DNA from 4 places in the Undibacterium sp. TJN25 genome. Region 1 is predicted to be linked to each of the others. Evidence: predicted binding sites of a transcription regulator. Region 1 holds the regulator's gene; each other region holds the start of a gene.
What was found. The regulator LexA, encoded in region 1, represses DNA repair genes until DNA is damaged. The targets are predictions, from matches to a motif close to ACTGTATNNNNATACAGT.
Positions count from the first base shown of each region.

Region 2: a site for LexA is predicted at 2,050-2,067, ahead of dinB (DNA polymerase IV). Genes of this name have one in related genera too.
Region 3: a site for LexA is predicted at 1,614-1,631, ahead of ruvA (Holliday junction branch migration protein RuvA). Genes of this name have one in related genera too.
Region 4: a site for LexA is predicted at 1,944-1,961, ahead of imuA (translesion DNA synthesis-associated protein ImuA). Genes of this name have one in related genera too.

Region 1 covers NZ_JBMPPM010000002.1:475,746-479,148, forward strand. Annotated here, with positions in the region: gene lon (endopeptidase La) at 1-1,189, shown strand, start outside; gene lexA (transcriptional repressor LexA) at 1,390-2,049, opposite strand; gene rpsF (30S ribosomal protein S6) at 2,383-2,751, shown strand; gene priB (primosomal replication protein N) at 2,793-3,086, shown strand; gene rpsR (30S ribosomal protein S18) at 3,100-3,384, shown strand.
Region 2 covers NZ_JBMPPM010000012.1:104,749-108,151, reverse strand. Annotated here, with positions in the region: gene ACO0LO_RS24680 (CheR family methyltransferase) at 1-807, shown strand, start outside; gene dinB (DNA polymerase IV) at 866-2,023, opposite strand; gene ACO0LO_RS24670 (hypothetical protein) at 2,260-2,706, shown strand; gene ACO0LO_RS24665 (class I SAM-dependent methyltransferase) at 2,777-3,403, opposite strand, start outside.
Region 3 covers NZ_JBMPPM010000013.1:111,367-114,769, forward strand. Annotated here, with positions in the region: gene purH (bifunctional phosphoribosylaminoimidazolecarboxamide formyltransferase/IMP cyclohydrolase) at 1-135, shown strand, start outside; gene ruvC (crossover junction endodeoxyribonuclease RuvC) at 190-732, shown strand; gene ACO0LO_RS25515 (GNAT family N-acetyltransferase) at 767-1,498, opposite strand; gene ruvA (Holliday junction branch migration protein RuvA) at 1,697-2,278, shown strand; gene ruvB (Holliday junction branch migration DNA helicase RuvB) at 2,285-3,340, shown strand.
Region 4 covers NZ_JBMPPM010000012.1:147,488-150,890, reverse strand. Annotated here, with positions in the region: gene ACO0LO_RS24840 (Y-family DNA polymerase) at 1-1,291, opposite strand, end outside; gene imuA (translesion DNA synthesis-associated protein ImuA) at 1,221-1,928, opposite strand; gene ACO0LO_RS24830 (Spy/CpxP family protein refolding chaperone) at 2,138-2,656, shown strand; gene ACO0LO_RS24825 (response regulator) at 2,729-3,403, shown strand, end outside.

The DNA.
Region 1 (3,403 bases):
AAGCCTGTCCAAGGTAGGCGTGCGTAATCCTTTGTTCCTGCTGGATGAAGTAGACAAGATGGGCGCCGATTTCCGTGGCGATCCTTCGTCCGCTTTGCTGGAGGTGCTGGATCCTGAGCAGAACCACACTTTCTCAGACCACTATATCGAGGTGGATTTCGATCTGTCCGATGTGATGTTCGTGGCGACGTCCAACTCATACAACATCCCGCCGGCTTTGCTGGACAGGATGGAAGTAATACGTTTGTCGGGTTACACCGAAGATGAAAAAACCAGCATTGCGCAACGTTATCTGCTGCCGAAGCAAATCAAGAACAATGGTTTGAAGGAAGAAGAGATCAGCGTTTCGGAAGGTGCATTGCGCGACATCATCCGTTACTACACGCGGGAAGCCGGTGTGCGTTCGCTGGAGCGTGAAATCTCCAAGATCTGCCGCAAAGTCGTCAAGATGCTGCTGCTGAAGAAAAGCGATAAGAAAGCGATCATCAGTTCCAAAAACCTGGATAAATTCCTGGGCGTGCGCCGTTATGATTTCGGCGTGGCAGTCAAGGACAACCAGGTTGGCCAGGTAGTTGGTCTGGCGTGGACTGAAGTTGGCGGCGATCTGCTGACGATCGAGGCTGTGTCGATGCCGGGTAAAGGCGGCGTCATACGCACCGGTACCCTGGGCGACGTCATGAAGGAGTCGATCGAAGCGGCCCGCACCGTTGTCCGCAGCCGCGCCAAGCGTCTGGGCATCAAGGCTGAGGTGTTTGAGAAGAGCGATATCCATATCCACGTGCCGGAAGGCGCGACGCCGAAAGACGGTCCATCGGCAGGTATTGCGATGACAACGGCGCTGGTATCGGTGTTCACGGGCATCCCTGTGCGCGCAGACGTGGCAATGACGGGTGAGATCACCTTGCGCGGCGAAGTCCTGCCTATCGGCGGCCTGAAAGAGAAGCTGCTGGCAGCTCATCGCGGCGGCATCAAGACCGTGCTGATTCCGGAAGAAAATGCCAAGGATCTGGCCGAGATTCCGGACAACGTCAAAAACAAACTGGAAATCATCCCGGTGCGCTGGATAGACAAGGTCCTGGAAATTGCGCTGGAGCGTCAGCCGGTAGAGCTGGTGGAAGAGGAGGTGCCGGTCGCAGCGGCTGCTGCCAAGACCGACGGCCAGGTAGATACCGGTGTTGTAAAGCACTAAGAACTTCGTCTCATGCAAAAACGCCCCGAATAAAAATCGGGGCGTTTTTTTTATTGGAGGCTAGTCGGCATGTGCGATTGACCTTCTTGGCTTTGCTGTCTGGATGGGCCAGAGCTTAAATTAGTGATGTTTGTTCACCGTTTTTATGAAGTTCTCCCGGATTGCGCTGCGCTCTTTCCGGGCTACCTATGGCGGCGGATTTAGGTCCACGCCCTCACCAGGCCAACGGCAAGGCCTTCCAGTGAAAAATCCTCGTCCTGCTCGCCGACCTTGATGTTCGGATAATCCGGATTTTCCGCCAGCAGTTCAATAATGGAGCCGGTACGCTTGTAGCGTTTGACGGTAACATCTTCACCCAGGCGGGCGACCACGATCTGGCCGTTCTTGGCCTGGTCGGATTTTTTTACCGCCAGCAAATCGCCATCCAGGATGCCGGCGTCGCGCATCGACATGCCTCGCACCTTCAGCAGGTAATCCGGCGTTGCGGAAAACATCGCCGGGTCTACCGCGTAGGTTTTGTCCACGTGTTCTTCCGCCAGTATCGGCGAGCCGGCGGCAACGCGGCCTATCAGCGGCAGGCTCAGCTGCATCAGCGCGGGGTGGGGCAGTGCCAATTGCATCCCTGACGTGCGGCTGCTGTCGTGCGCCGATTCGCGCAGGCGTATGCCGCGCGATGTACCTGGGGCTATGTCTATTGCCCCCTTGCGCGCCAGCGCCTGCAGATGCTCTTCCGCTGCATTGGTGGAGCGAAAGCCCAGCTCATTGGCGATCTCGGCACGGGTGGGTGGGAAGCCGGTGTTCTGGATGGCGTCCTTGATCAGCGTCAATATCTGTTCCTGGCGTGCAGTAAGTTTTAGCATGTGGTTTCTCTGATGTAGGGCTGACTGGGCTGGTGTACATAAATACAGGCTGCTTATATGCTCAGCCTGTATTTTTGTACAGTATAGCGCAAAATATAGTTATAAACGCAAGCCTTGGCTGTGAAAATTCTGAAAAAAGCACAGAAACTACGAAAAAGACGGCCGGGCCGATGAACTGAAATGGCCGCTGCCGCGATCCGCCCGGAGGTAAAGGGAACAAGTGGCTGAAACTATTGAACAATTTGGCAAAACCGGGTATAGTCGTGGGCTTTCCTCTTCCCGCACTCGTCTTGACGCCGAGGCGGGCTATTTTATTGTCCACAAGGAGAATATATGCGTCATTATGAAATCGTATTTATCGTACACCCGGATCAAAGCGAGCAAGTGCCTGCAATGATCGAACGCTACAAAGCCAGCGTTACAGCCCGCAACGGTCAAGTTCACCGTGTGGAAGACTGGGGCCGCCGTCAACTCGCCTACATGATCCAGAAGCTGGCGAAAGCTCACTATGTTTGCATGAACATCGAGTGCGACGCTGAGACTTTGCTTGAGTTGGAAACAGCATTCAAATTCAATGATGCCGTTCTGCGCCACCTCACAGTAAAAATGAAAAAAGCTGAAACAGCTCCTTCGCCAATGATGAAAGCAGTACAGAAGGAAGATGCTGCCAAGACTTCACGCGTTGAAGCGCCTGCAGCTTAATTCATTCGTATTTGACCTGTTAGAGGACGCAACAGAAATCAGTGAACCAGCTTAGAGTCGTTGCCAGTATTGCGGAAAAAGGTGTGTTGCGTTATACGCCGGCCGGAATTCCGATAGCTTCAGCAATATTGATGCATAGCTCGCAGCAGATGGAGGCCAACACCAGCCGCCTGGTCGAATTTGAAATATCCGCAATAGCTGCGGGTGAAATCTCAAAACGATTCATGGACATAGAGTTGGGCGTCGTCATGGCATTCACGGGTTTTTTGTCGCGCAAGAACCGCAATAGCAAAAGCCTCGTATTTCACATCGTTGAATTCGAAGCTACCACCTGATTAGGAGCCAAAAATGGCATTCGGTAAAAAATTTGATAAAAGCAAGCTGAAACAAAAGCGTCAGCAACAAAATCCACTGTTCAAGCGTAAAAAATTCTGCCGCTTCACCGCTGCACACGTAGAACAAGTTGATTACAAAGACATCGACACACTGAAAGACTTCGTGCAAGAAAACGGCAAAATCATGCCAGCACGTCTGACAGGTACTAAAGCCCTGTATCAACGTCAAGTTGACACAGCAATCAAGCGCGCACGCTACCTCGCGTTGCTGCCATACACTGATCTGCACACAGCGTAATTGACGGCTGAACGTTTAG
Region 2 (3,403 bases), on a different contig from region 1:
GGCATCTACCGGTATTGGGGGGACGATTTTCGCCATTACGACAGGCGCATGCTGACGCAAAAGATAGGCGGCTTCATGCAGGATCTGGCGATCCGCAACCTCTCCGCCTTGCAGGAGCGTGTATTGCACGATCCCAAGACCCGCGAACTGCTGTTGCAGCGTCTGGTGCTGCGTCCCGGCCGCCTGTTCGACAATCCGAGAAAATGCCATTTCGTGCGGGATGCGCTGGTGCCGCGCCTGCGCACCCATGCCGAAGTGAATATCTGGGTGGCCGAATGCGGCAGCATGGCGGAGGTCTGTACCTTAGCTATTTTGCTGGAAGAGGAGGGCCTGTCGGGCAAGACCCAGATATACGCAACATCGGCGAGCGAGCTGGCACTGCAGGAAATAAGGCACACCGGCTTTACCGGCGAAGAGCTGGAAGAATTCGACGTCAGCTACCGCGACAGCGGCGGAAAACATGCGTTGACGGAATACATGAGCAGGGGCAGTCCTGAGAGCGAAGGCGGTGAAAATCGTTTTTACCTGCGCGAGGACCTGTCGAAAAACATCACCTGGTCGCCATTCAGCCTGGGCACGGACGCTTCCTTCAATGAGTTTGAGCTCATCATGTGCCCGCATGGCCTGTACAAATTCGGGCCGGCATTGCGACGGCGCGCGGTCGGCGTATTTGTTGACAGCCTGTCCAGCTTCGGCGTGCTGGACGTTCCTTCGAGCACAATCAAGACGCTGGAACTGGAAACGCGCTTCGCGCCGCTGTCGCCTGAGTTCGCACTGTTCCGGCAGAACTCACGGCTGCCGCACTGACCGACGTCATCTACTTTCTCCTGCACATTCCCGGCGTTTTTTTTAAACCACGTACCGGTTATTGCTGAAACAGGTCGCCTTGCAGCAGGTATCCGTCCTCCTCCTGCTCTCCCGCTTTGCTTAGTGCATTGGCGCGCACGCCCAGCAGCCGAAATTTTTCGTCCAGCGGCACCCGGCGCAGGCATTCGCCAGCGGCACGGCGTATTTTATCGGCATTGGAGGTAGCAGAAGGTAGCGTAACGTCGCGAGTGACGATGCGAAAATCGGTGTAGCGGATCTTGATGCCTACGGTGCGGGTCACATAACCCTTGCGGACAAGATCATCGGACAGCCGGGTGCAGAGTTCGGTAAAAATCGTGGAAAGCCGATCCCTGTCATGCTTTGCATGGAGGTCGCGTTCAAATGTGGTCTCGCGGCTGATACCTTTCGGCTCTGAACTGGTGCTGATCTCGCGGTCGTCGATGCCGCGTGCAACCTTGTGTAGCCACGCAGAATACCTGGCGCCGAAATTGGTCTGCAGTAGGTCCGGATCGGCGGCGGCCAGATCGCCCACCGTGTGGATGCCCAGGCCGGCAAGCCGCTCGGTCGCCTTGGGACCTATGCCATTGACCTTTTTAACATTCAGCGGCCAGATGCGGGCAGGGATGTCGTCCATGGACAGGATGGTCAGTCCATCGGGCTTTTCCAGGTCCGAACATATCTTTGCCAGCAATTTGTTCGGTGCTACGCCGATTGAGCATGACAGGCCCGTTGCCTCTTTCACCGCGTTCTTGATGCGGGTTGCCAGAAAATGCGTCTCTTCGTCATGTCCGCTGAAATCGATGTAGATCTCATCAATGCCCCGGTTTTCTATTTTCGGCACGATATCAATAACGGCCTGCTTAAAGAGTTTGGAATAATGGCGGTAAGAATCAAAGTCGGTCGGCAGGATGAAGGCATCCGGCGCCAGCTTGGCCGCCTTCATCATCCCCATGGCGGAAAAAACGCCCAGCTGGCGCGCAGCATAGGTGGAAGTGGTGACGACGCCGCGCCCCACATAGTCGCGCAGCCTCGCAAATTCGCGGCTGCCATCCGGCAAATCTACCGGCTTATTGGATGAACGGCCACCGATGACGACGGGTAGCCCGCGCAATTCCGGATAGCGCAGCAACTCCACGCTCGCGTAGAAGGCGTCCATGTCCAGATGGGCGATGCGGCGTTCTCCTTGCGATTTCATTCTGTCTTAACTGGCTTGTCAAATATACTGTGTAGGCATTCAGTATAGCGGGGCATGCAAGGGTGGGCAAGGCCACCCTGTATTGATGGAGTGTTGCAGGAGCCGGCATACTAAATATCCAGGAACGTTCTCGTCAGCGTTAGACATCGCACGGAAGAAGATACAACGGCAACCGACTATGTTAAATCAATATCAAGTATGCAATTACCGCGGATTTTTCGGTTCGGAGCGTCATCATGAGAAAACTGTTCTACTGGATAAGCCTGAGCCTGTCTTTGCTATTGGCAAGCGGCGCGCATGCATGGCAGCCGGCATCGCCTGCAGCGCTGGTTTGCAATAGCGGCCAGCAAGTGTGTGTAGGGGAATCCGGCCGCGCCTGTTACAGCCCATCGGATGGGCAAACCTGCAACCAGGGCATGGTATGCAACACCAACCAGCAGATCTGCGCCGGCAAGCAGGGCAAGTATTGTTACGATCCGTCGCAGGGCCAGACCTGCTCTGCCGGCCTCGTGTGCTCCGCCGGCCAGCAGTCGTGCAGCGGCCAGTATGGACAATCCTGCTTCAGCGCTTCCCAGGGGCAGTCCTGCAATCAGGGGCTGAGCTGTAATAGCGGCGAATTGATTTGCGCCAAAAACGGCACCGCGCTTTGCTATAACCCTTCGCAGGGCCAAACCTGCAATTGACTTTCTGCGGGATGGCCCTGAATGAATGCGCAACAGCACGGGCCGCACATTGCAGCCGGTGCCGCCTTTGTCAAGGCTTGCGGAAACGCAGGATGAACTGGTCGGTCTTGCCGCGAATGGAGGCGTCAAAGATGGCGGCATTGCGCGGATCTGCCGGATTGCGCAGCAGCTGCGATTCGCCGTCAAGGACAAAACCGACTGCGGTCACTTCCTTCTTGACCAGCGCTTCGTCGATACGGTGCAGCTTTGCCATGCCGGCGTCATCCAGCCCTGCGGCAGCCGCATGGTCCAGCACTACATATATACCGCCTGGCTTGAGCGCGTCGAAGGCCGCCTTGTTCAGTTGAACAGCGCCATCGGCGCCGCCCCAGATATGGATGTCATGATAGTTTTGCGAAGTCCACACCAGATCCGCCTTTACCGGCACATTCAGCGTAGCGCCGTTGCCAATCGCTTCATGGACATTGCTGCGTCCCGCTTCGGCGGATACGGGCGGAGGAAGAGGGCGGCCTTTAAGCTTGTCGATCAACAATTGCGGGGTGACGGCATACACCGTTCCCTGCGGCCCTACGGCGGTGCTGAGGACGCGGGTGAAATACCCTTTTCCCGGAAAGTAATCGACCACAGTGTTACCGGGTTTGACTTGCGCAAACGCGAGCATGTCAGCAGGTTTACGGTCTGCATCACGCGCCGTGTC
Region 3 (3,403 bases), on a different contig from region 1:
GATGTCGTCGTCGATGCCGGCGCTACCTGCGTGATCCATCCGGGCGGCTCCATGCGCGACCAGGAAGTGATCGATGCTGCCGATGAACGCGGCGTGGTCATGGTATACACTGGCATACGCCACTTCAGGCATTAAACCTATTTCATCTCTCTCCCGCGCAAGCGGGAGAGAATGGGAATTTCTTCATCAATGATCATCCTCGGCATCGACCCCGGTCTGCGCACTACAGGTTTCGGCCTTATCCAAAAGCAGGGCAGCAAGCTCGGCTATATCGCCTCCGGCACGATTAAGACGCAGGATGCCTCCTTGCCGGAACGCTTGAAGACCATCCTGGCTGGCGTTTCCGAAATTATCCGCACCTATAACCCCGATTGTTCGGCGATAGAAAAAGTCTTCGTCAACGTCAACCCCCAATCCACCCTCCTGCTAGGCCAGGCCCGTGGCGCGGCAATCTGTGCGCTAGTAAGCGCTGACCTCTCCGTCGCGGAGTACACCGCCCTGCAGGTCAAACAGGGCGTCGTCGGACATGGCAAGGCAAAAAAAGAACAGGTGCAGGACATGGTGCAGCGCCTGCTGTCCTTGCCCGGCCTGCCGGGAAGCGATGCGGCCGATGCATTGGGCGTGGCCATCTGCCATGCGCATAGCGGCGATACGCTGGCTACCCTGGGCGCGATTGCACCGGAACTGGCCAAACGCGGCTTACGCGTGCGCGCCGGGCGGCTGATAGGTTGATAAGCTGAGGCTTGCCAGATACCGTCAAATGTTGTCAGGCGCGGCTGCGGTACCAGTAGCGGTAGGCTGCCACAAATCCCAGCGACTCATATAAGCGGATGGCGGGCATATTGCTCGCGACGACCTGCAGGTAAGCAGTGTCGGCGCCGCCCTGCTTCGCAGCCTGCAAGATACCTATTGTCAATGCGCGTCCATGGCCCTGCCTTCGCACGAGGGGATCGGTCGCAATATCGAAAATGCCGGCATACTTGCCATCGATGACACCCAGACCCGCCGCAGCGCCGCCCTCTACGCTGCCGTAAATCGCGGGCAAGGCCAGCATTTTCAGCAATTCGACATGCTTGGCTTTTCTTGCCGGCGACGCGTTGTCCAGCCTTTGCATCTGAGCGAACCAGGCGTCCGCATCGAGTTCGCGGTAGATGGCTGGAGCGGGCGGCAGGTCGCCGAGGCTGCTTGTCATCACTAGGCTGTCGTCTATCCGCGCCAACCCTTTTTGTTCCAGGAATATATCCAGCACGTCGTTGTGCGCATGCCCGGTCAACCGGAAGGTCAGCGGGATGTCCTGCCGCGCAAACAGCGCTTCGCAGTAGCGGAATTTCTGCTCCAAAGGGAGGCTGGATGGCGCCAGCGGATTGACTGAGTTCGCCCGCTTTGGCCCTCCGCGCGCCATGCGGACGAGCCAGCCGTCATGCAGCAGCGTTTGCGACGCGGGTAAGGCGCTGAAGCTGGATTCTTCTATTCTTTGGTGCAAGGGAAGCAAAGGCATTTCAGTTTGAGCCCACAAATTAAGGTTAAAAGCGCAGCAAGCCGGCGCTCAGTGCTATCGGCTTACTTTAAAAGCAATAGTCGAGAGCCGGATACGGTTTTTAAACAGCCTAAAGCCTGATTAAATTTCCAGTAGTATCGCAAATAACGGACTTCTATCCTGTATCATTCTAAGCATTATTTTTAGGATGAGCTCGCAATGATAGGTCGTATCTCTGGTCTGTTGCTGGAAAAGAATCCCCCTCAGCTGGTGGTTGATTGCCAGGGCGTCGGGTATGAGATCGATGTGCCGATGAGCACTTTCTATAATTTGCCGGGCCTGGGCGAAAAAGTGGTGCTGCTGACCCACCTGACGATACGAGAAGACGCCCACATCCTGTTCGGCTTCGGCACGGCAGAAGAGCGCAGCGTGTTCCGCCAGTTGATCAAGATCAGCGGTGTGGGGGCGCGGACTGCGCTTTCCATCTTGTCCGGCATGTCGGTGGCAGATCTGGCGCAGGCAATCACGCTGCAGGAAGCAGGACGGCTGACCAGGGTGCCTGGCATAGGCAAGAAAACTGCTGAGCGCCTGCTGCTGGAGCTAAAAGGCAAGCTGGGCGCCGACCTGGGTGCGGTCAGCGGCGGCGCCATCGCCAGCGACCATAGTTCCGACGTGTTGAACGCACTGCTGGCGCTGGGCTACTCAGATAAGGAAGCACTGATGGCCGTCAAGAAAATCCCGGACGGCACCGGTGTGTCCGAGGGGATTAAGCTGGCATTGAAATCTCTTTCAAAGGGATAATGGCGCATGAGCATCCAGACCGATAATTTCTCCGAACAGCGCATCATAGCGCCCACGCCCTCTTCTCCGCAGGAAGAGGCGATAGAGCGCGCGCTGCGCCCCAAGCAGCTGGAGGAATATGTAGGCCAGGAAAAGATTCGAGGCCAGCTGGAGATTTTTATCGCCGCCGCGCGCAACCGCGGCGAGGCGCTGGACCATACCTTGCTGTTCGGCCCGCCGGGCCTGGGCAAGACCACGCTGGCACATATCATTGCGCGTGAAATGGGCGTCAACCTGCGCCAGACTTCCGGTCCGGTCCTGGAACGCGCCGGTGATTTGGCAGCGCTGCTGACGAACCTTGAGGCCAATGACGTACTGTTCATTGACGAGATCCATCGCCTGTCGCCGGTCGTTGAAGAAATCCTGTATCCGGCGCTGGAAGACTACCAGATCGATATCATGATAGGCGAAGGACCTGCTGCGCGTTCGGTAAAGCTGGACCTGCAGCCGTTCACGCTGGTGGGCGCCACCACGCGTGCCGGCATGCTGACCAATCCGCTGCGCGACCGCTTCGGCATCGTGGCACGGCTGGAATTTTACACGGCAGCAGAGCTGACCAAGATCGTCACCCGTTCCGCTTCGCTGCTGCATGCACCGATACAGCCGGATGGCGCGCGCGAGATCGCACAAAGGGCACGCGGCACACCGCGGATTGCCAACCGCCTGTTGCGCCGTGTGAGGGACTATGCCGAAGTGAAAGGCAACGGCGAGATCACAAAAGCCATCGCCGATGCGGCGCTGATCATGCTGGATGTAGACCCGGTCGGCTTCGACCTGATGGACAGGAAACTACTGGAAGCGGTGCTGTTCAAATTCGGCGGAGGGCCGGTGGGTCTGGATAATCTGGCCGCAGCCATAGGCGAAGAACGCGACACGATAGAAGACGTGCTGGAACCCTACCTGATACAGCAGGGCTATCTGCAACGCACACCGCGCGGCCGCATTGCAACGCCGAGCGCCTACCAGCATTTCGGCGTTACCGCACCAAAGACCGGCGCCAACGGCGAACTGTGGGGTGGATAGGTCCGAACTGTTTTAATAGCCGCAAGCAAAGAATGCCTGCTGGCAAACGGAGCTTCCTACGCG
Region 4 (3,403 bases), on a different contig from region 1:
TGTAATAGGGGCGGTGGTTACGCAGGATCAGGGCGACGGGCCTGGCAAACAGCCAGGCGGGGCGCACCAGCTTGTCCGGCAAGGCGGCGGGCTTGTTTTTTTGCAGCACGGGTACCCAGGCATTGGCCACTTCCGGCCTGTGGTCGGCCTGCGGCGACGCCTGCAGCACATTGTCCGCGCCCAGCCTGGCCACCAGCAATTCCACCAGCCGGTGGTGGTCTTCCGGAGAGCCTCCCGGTTCCGGAAACAACGAGTCGCTGGGTGCCTGCATCGCTTCCACCTGGCTGGCTTCCAGGCTGATCGCAATAACGGGGGCCGCCATATCGAGATGCGCCAGCCTCTCCTTCAGCAGGCGCAGCAGATGTTCTTCGCGCCATGTCGCTTCCGCCAGTGCGATCAGCAATACCGTGTGCGGGATGGCCTGGCGTCCACGTTCATGTTCCAGCTGCAGTGTAATTTTGGTGACCGCCAGTTGCCTGGCTGTCAGCCAGCCCGTCAGTTGCACCAGCAGGCTATGAGCAAACAGCAGGATGGCTTCCGCATGCTCCATGCGGTCCGGTAACTCTACCCGGGCGCGAAAACCCGGCGGCGCCACGATCCAGCTGAATAATTCTTGCGCCTCGCCGTAAGCGCTATCCATCGCTTCCAGCAGTTCCTTGCCGCAGCGGCGTTGCAGGCCTGGACGCGGCAAGCGGCGCAATTCACCCAGCCGGCGGCAGGCAACGCCATGCAGCCAGCCCAGCCATGGCGTAGCTGCCGGCAGTAAGGCCAGTGGCAAGCGGTCCAGCATCGGCGTCAGGCTTTTCATTGTCAGGCTGCGTCTGCGGCCCGGCTTGCCCAGCGCAGCACTGTGTGCCAGCAGCCATGCGCCACCGGCTGTGGTGGCGCAGCCCATGCAGGCAGACAGCCCCAGCGCCTGCATGGTCTGGCGGATACGCCGGCATAGTGCGCGGATGCCGCCGAACAGACGCAGGCTGGCACCGACATCCATCAGCATGCTGGCATCTTCCGCCCCGGTCACCTGAGGTGAATATTGCAGCAGGGCCATCGCTACCCGGTGCAGGGCTTCCTGCTCGCGCAGCGGCTCGCGCTGGTGGAAAACGGCATCCGGCAGCAGCATCTGCACGCCGCCGCGGCGCATATCCAGCTGCACACCTGCGCCGCGCGCGAGGGTAGACATCGCCGACACGCGATTCTGGTCCAGTACGACAGTGCCTGCATCACCCAGCCAATACGGGCGAAATACTTCCAGCTGAAGCAAAGGCAGGTATAAGGCTATCCACAAACGCATGATCGGAAAAACGGAGTAGGGGAGACAGGGAAAGGAGTAGCGGCACATCACGCGATGCGCCACGCCGTTTGGTAAAATCAATTTGCAGGCCCTGGTGTACTGGCTGCAGGCTGAGGCGCAGCGCCGCCGGTGAAGGCTGCCCTGCGCAAGCCAGCGGCCTGACCATGAAAAACAGCGCATCATTGCTTTGCGCTGCCAGATGCAGCCGGCGCAGCGATTCATTGCGGATATGCTTTTGCCATAGCAGCAATGCGCCGCAACTGCCGGTGCGCAATATCTGTTCGCTGGCCCATAAAGCATCGCCCGGCTTCTGGCTGCGTACCCACAGGAATTGCGAGGGCGAAAGACCAAAGCCGGATAAGGCCAGGCTTTGCGGCTGGTGTGGCGGTTGCACCAGCGCAATACGCCGTCCGGCCAGCTTGGTCAATGCAGGTCGTAGCAGGCTAAGTTCAGCCGCTCCACTTTGCTGTATCAGCAACTCTATCAGCACACCCGTAGGCCAGCCGTTGCCCGGCAATTCCCGGTCCAGCGATGCATGGCCGCTGCCCACGCACACCGTGGAACTGCGTGCAAGCTGCGACGCGCGCCATAGAGATGGGTGAATAGCCTCTGCAGAGGGGATGGAGTGTGCTTGCATGTCTGATGAAAATATACTGTATATATATTCAGTATATTCTCATATTCGCTTAATTTCCATACTTGTCATATTTGAATGCAGCAATGCCCTTCTAGCAGCTGCCAGCTGCTTTACAAAACTTTACCTGGCATACATGCTGCAGAAAACCGCGGCATCTACAGTGACACCATGCAAGCGAATTCTTCGCTGCACTCATCAAGGAGTATCGTATGAACGGGCAAAATACAGACAAACCATCGGCTGCACAATCACCGCGCACAGGCAGGCGCTGGATTGCCGCCGCGGCCGTTGCCAGCGTGGTGGCAGCACTGTCCATTACCGGCATCAGCTTTGCCGGCGACGCCATGGAAGGGCACTGGCACGGCCGGGGCGGGCATCATGAAATGACGCCGGAAGCGATGTCCAGACATGTGGATGCCATGGTCAACCGCATCCTGGCTGACGGCACACCGGAACAGAAAGCCAAGGTAAGCAGCATTGCCAACGCAGCTTTCAAGGATTTGTCCTCGCTGCGTCAGCAGCATCGCGCCGACCGTCAGCAAGCCATCACGCTGCTGACCCAGCCCACGGTGGACCGCGCCGCGCTGGAGCGGGTTCGTGCAAACGAAATGCGTCTGGCCGACCAGGTGTCGCGGCGCATCACGCAGGCCCTGGCCGATGCCGCCGAAGTGCTGACACCGGATCAGCGCCTGAAGCTGGCGGAGCACATGAAGAAAAGGATGGGCTGATTTGGCATTGCAGATGGGCAGTCTATTGTAGACTAGCCCATCTCTAATTCAGCCAATTCAGTAAAACTCAGAATGACTCAACACGTATTAATGATAGAAGACGACCAACGCCTGGCAGGCATGGTCGCCACTTACCTGGGGCAAAACGGCTTCGCTGTGCAGCATGCAGCAAGCGCCCGCGAAGGCCTGGACAAGCTGAAGGAGCATGCAAGCGGCGCTGCGTTTTCGCTGATCGTGCTGGACCTGATGCTGCCGGATGCCGACGGCCTGGACGTGTGCAAGCAGATCCGCGCGCAGCCTGGTGCGGTGGCCAATACGCCCATCATCATGTTGACTGCCAGGGGAGAGCCGATGGACAAGGTTGTGGGGCTGGAACTGGGGGCCGACGATTATCTCGCCAAGCCGTTTGAGCCACGGGAATTGCTGGCCCGGCTGCGCGCCTTGCTGCGCCGCCAGCAGGCAACGGCCATCGCCTCCAGCGCCGCCGCGCGCGTGCTGCATTTCGGCCGGCTGGAGCTGAACCTGGATGCCCGCACCGTAAAACTGGACGGACAGGAACGCATCCTCACCGCCTACCAGTTCAACCTGCTGGCAGCAATGGCCGAACGGGCAGGGCATGTGCTGTCGCGCGAGCAGTTGATGGATGCGCTCAAGGGCGAGGCGCTGGATGCCTTCGACCGTTCCATCGATGTGCATATAGGCCGCCTGCGTACAGTCATCGAGGATGATCCCAAGCAGCCTAAGCGT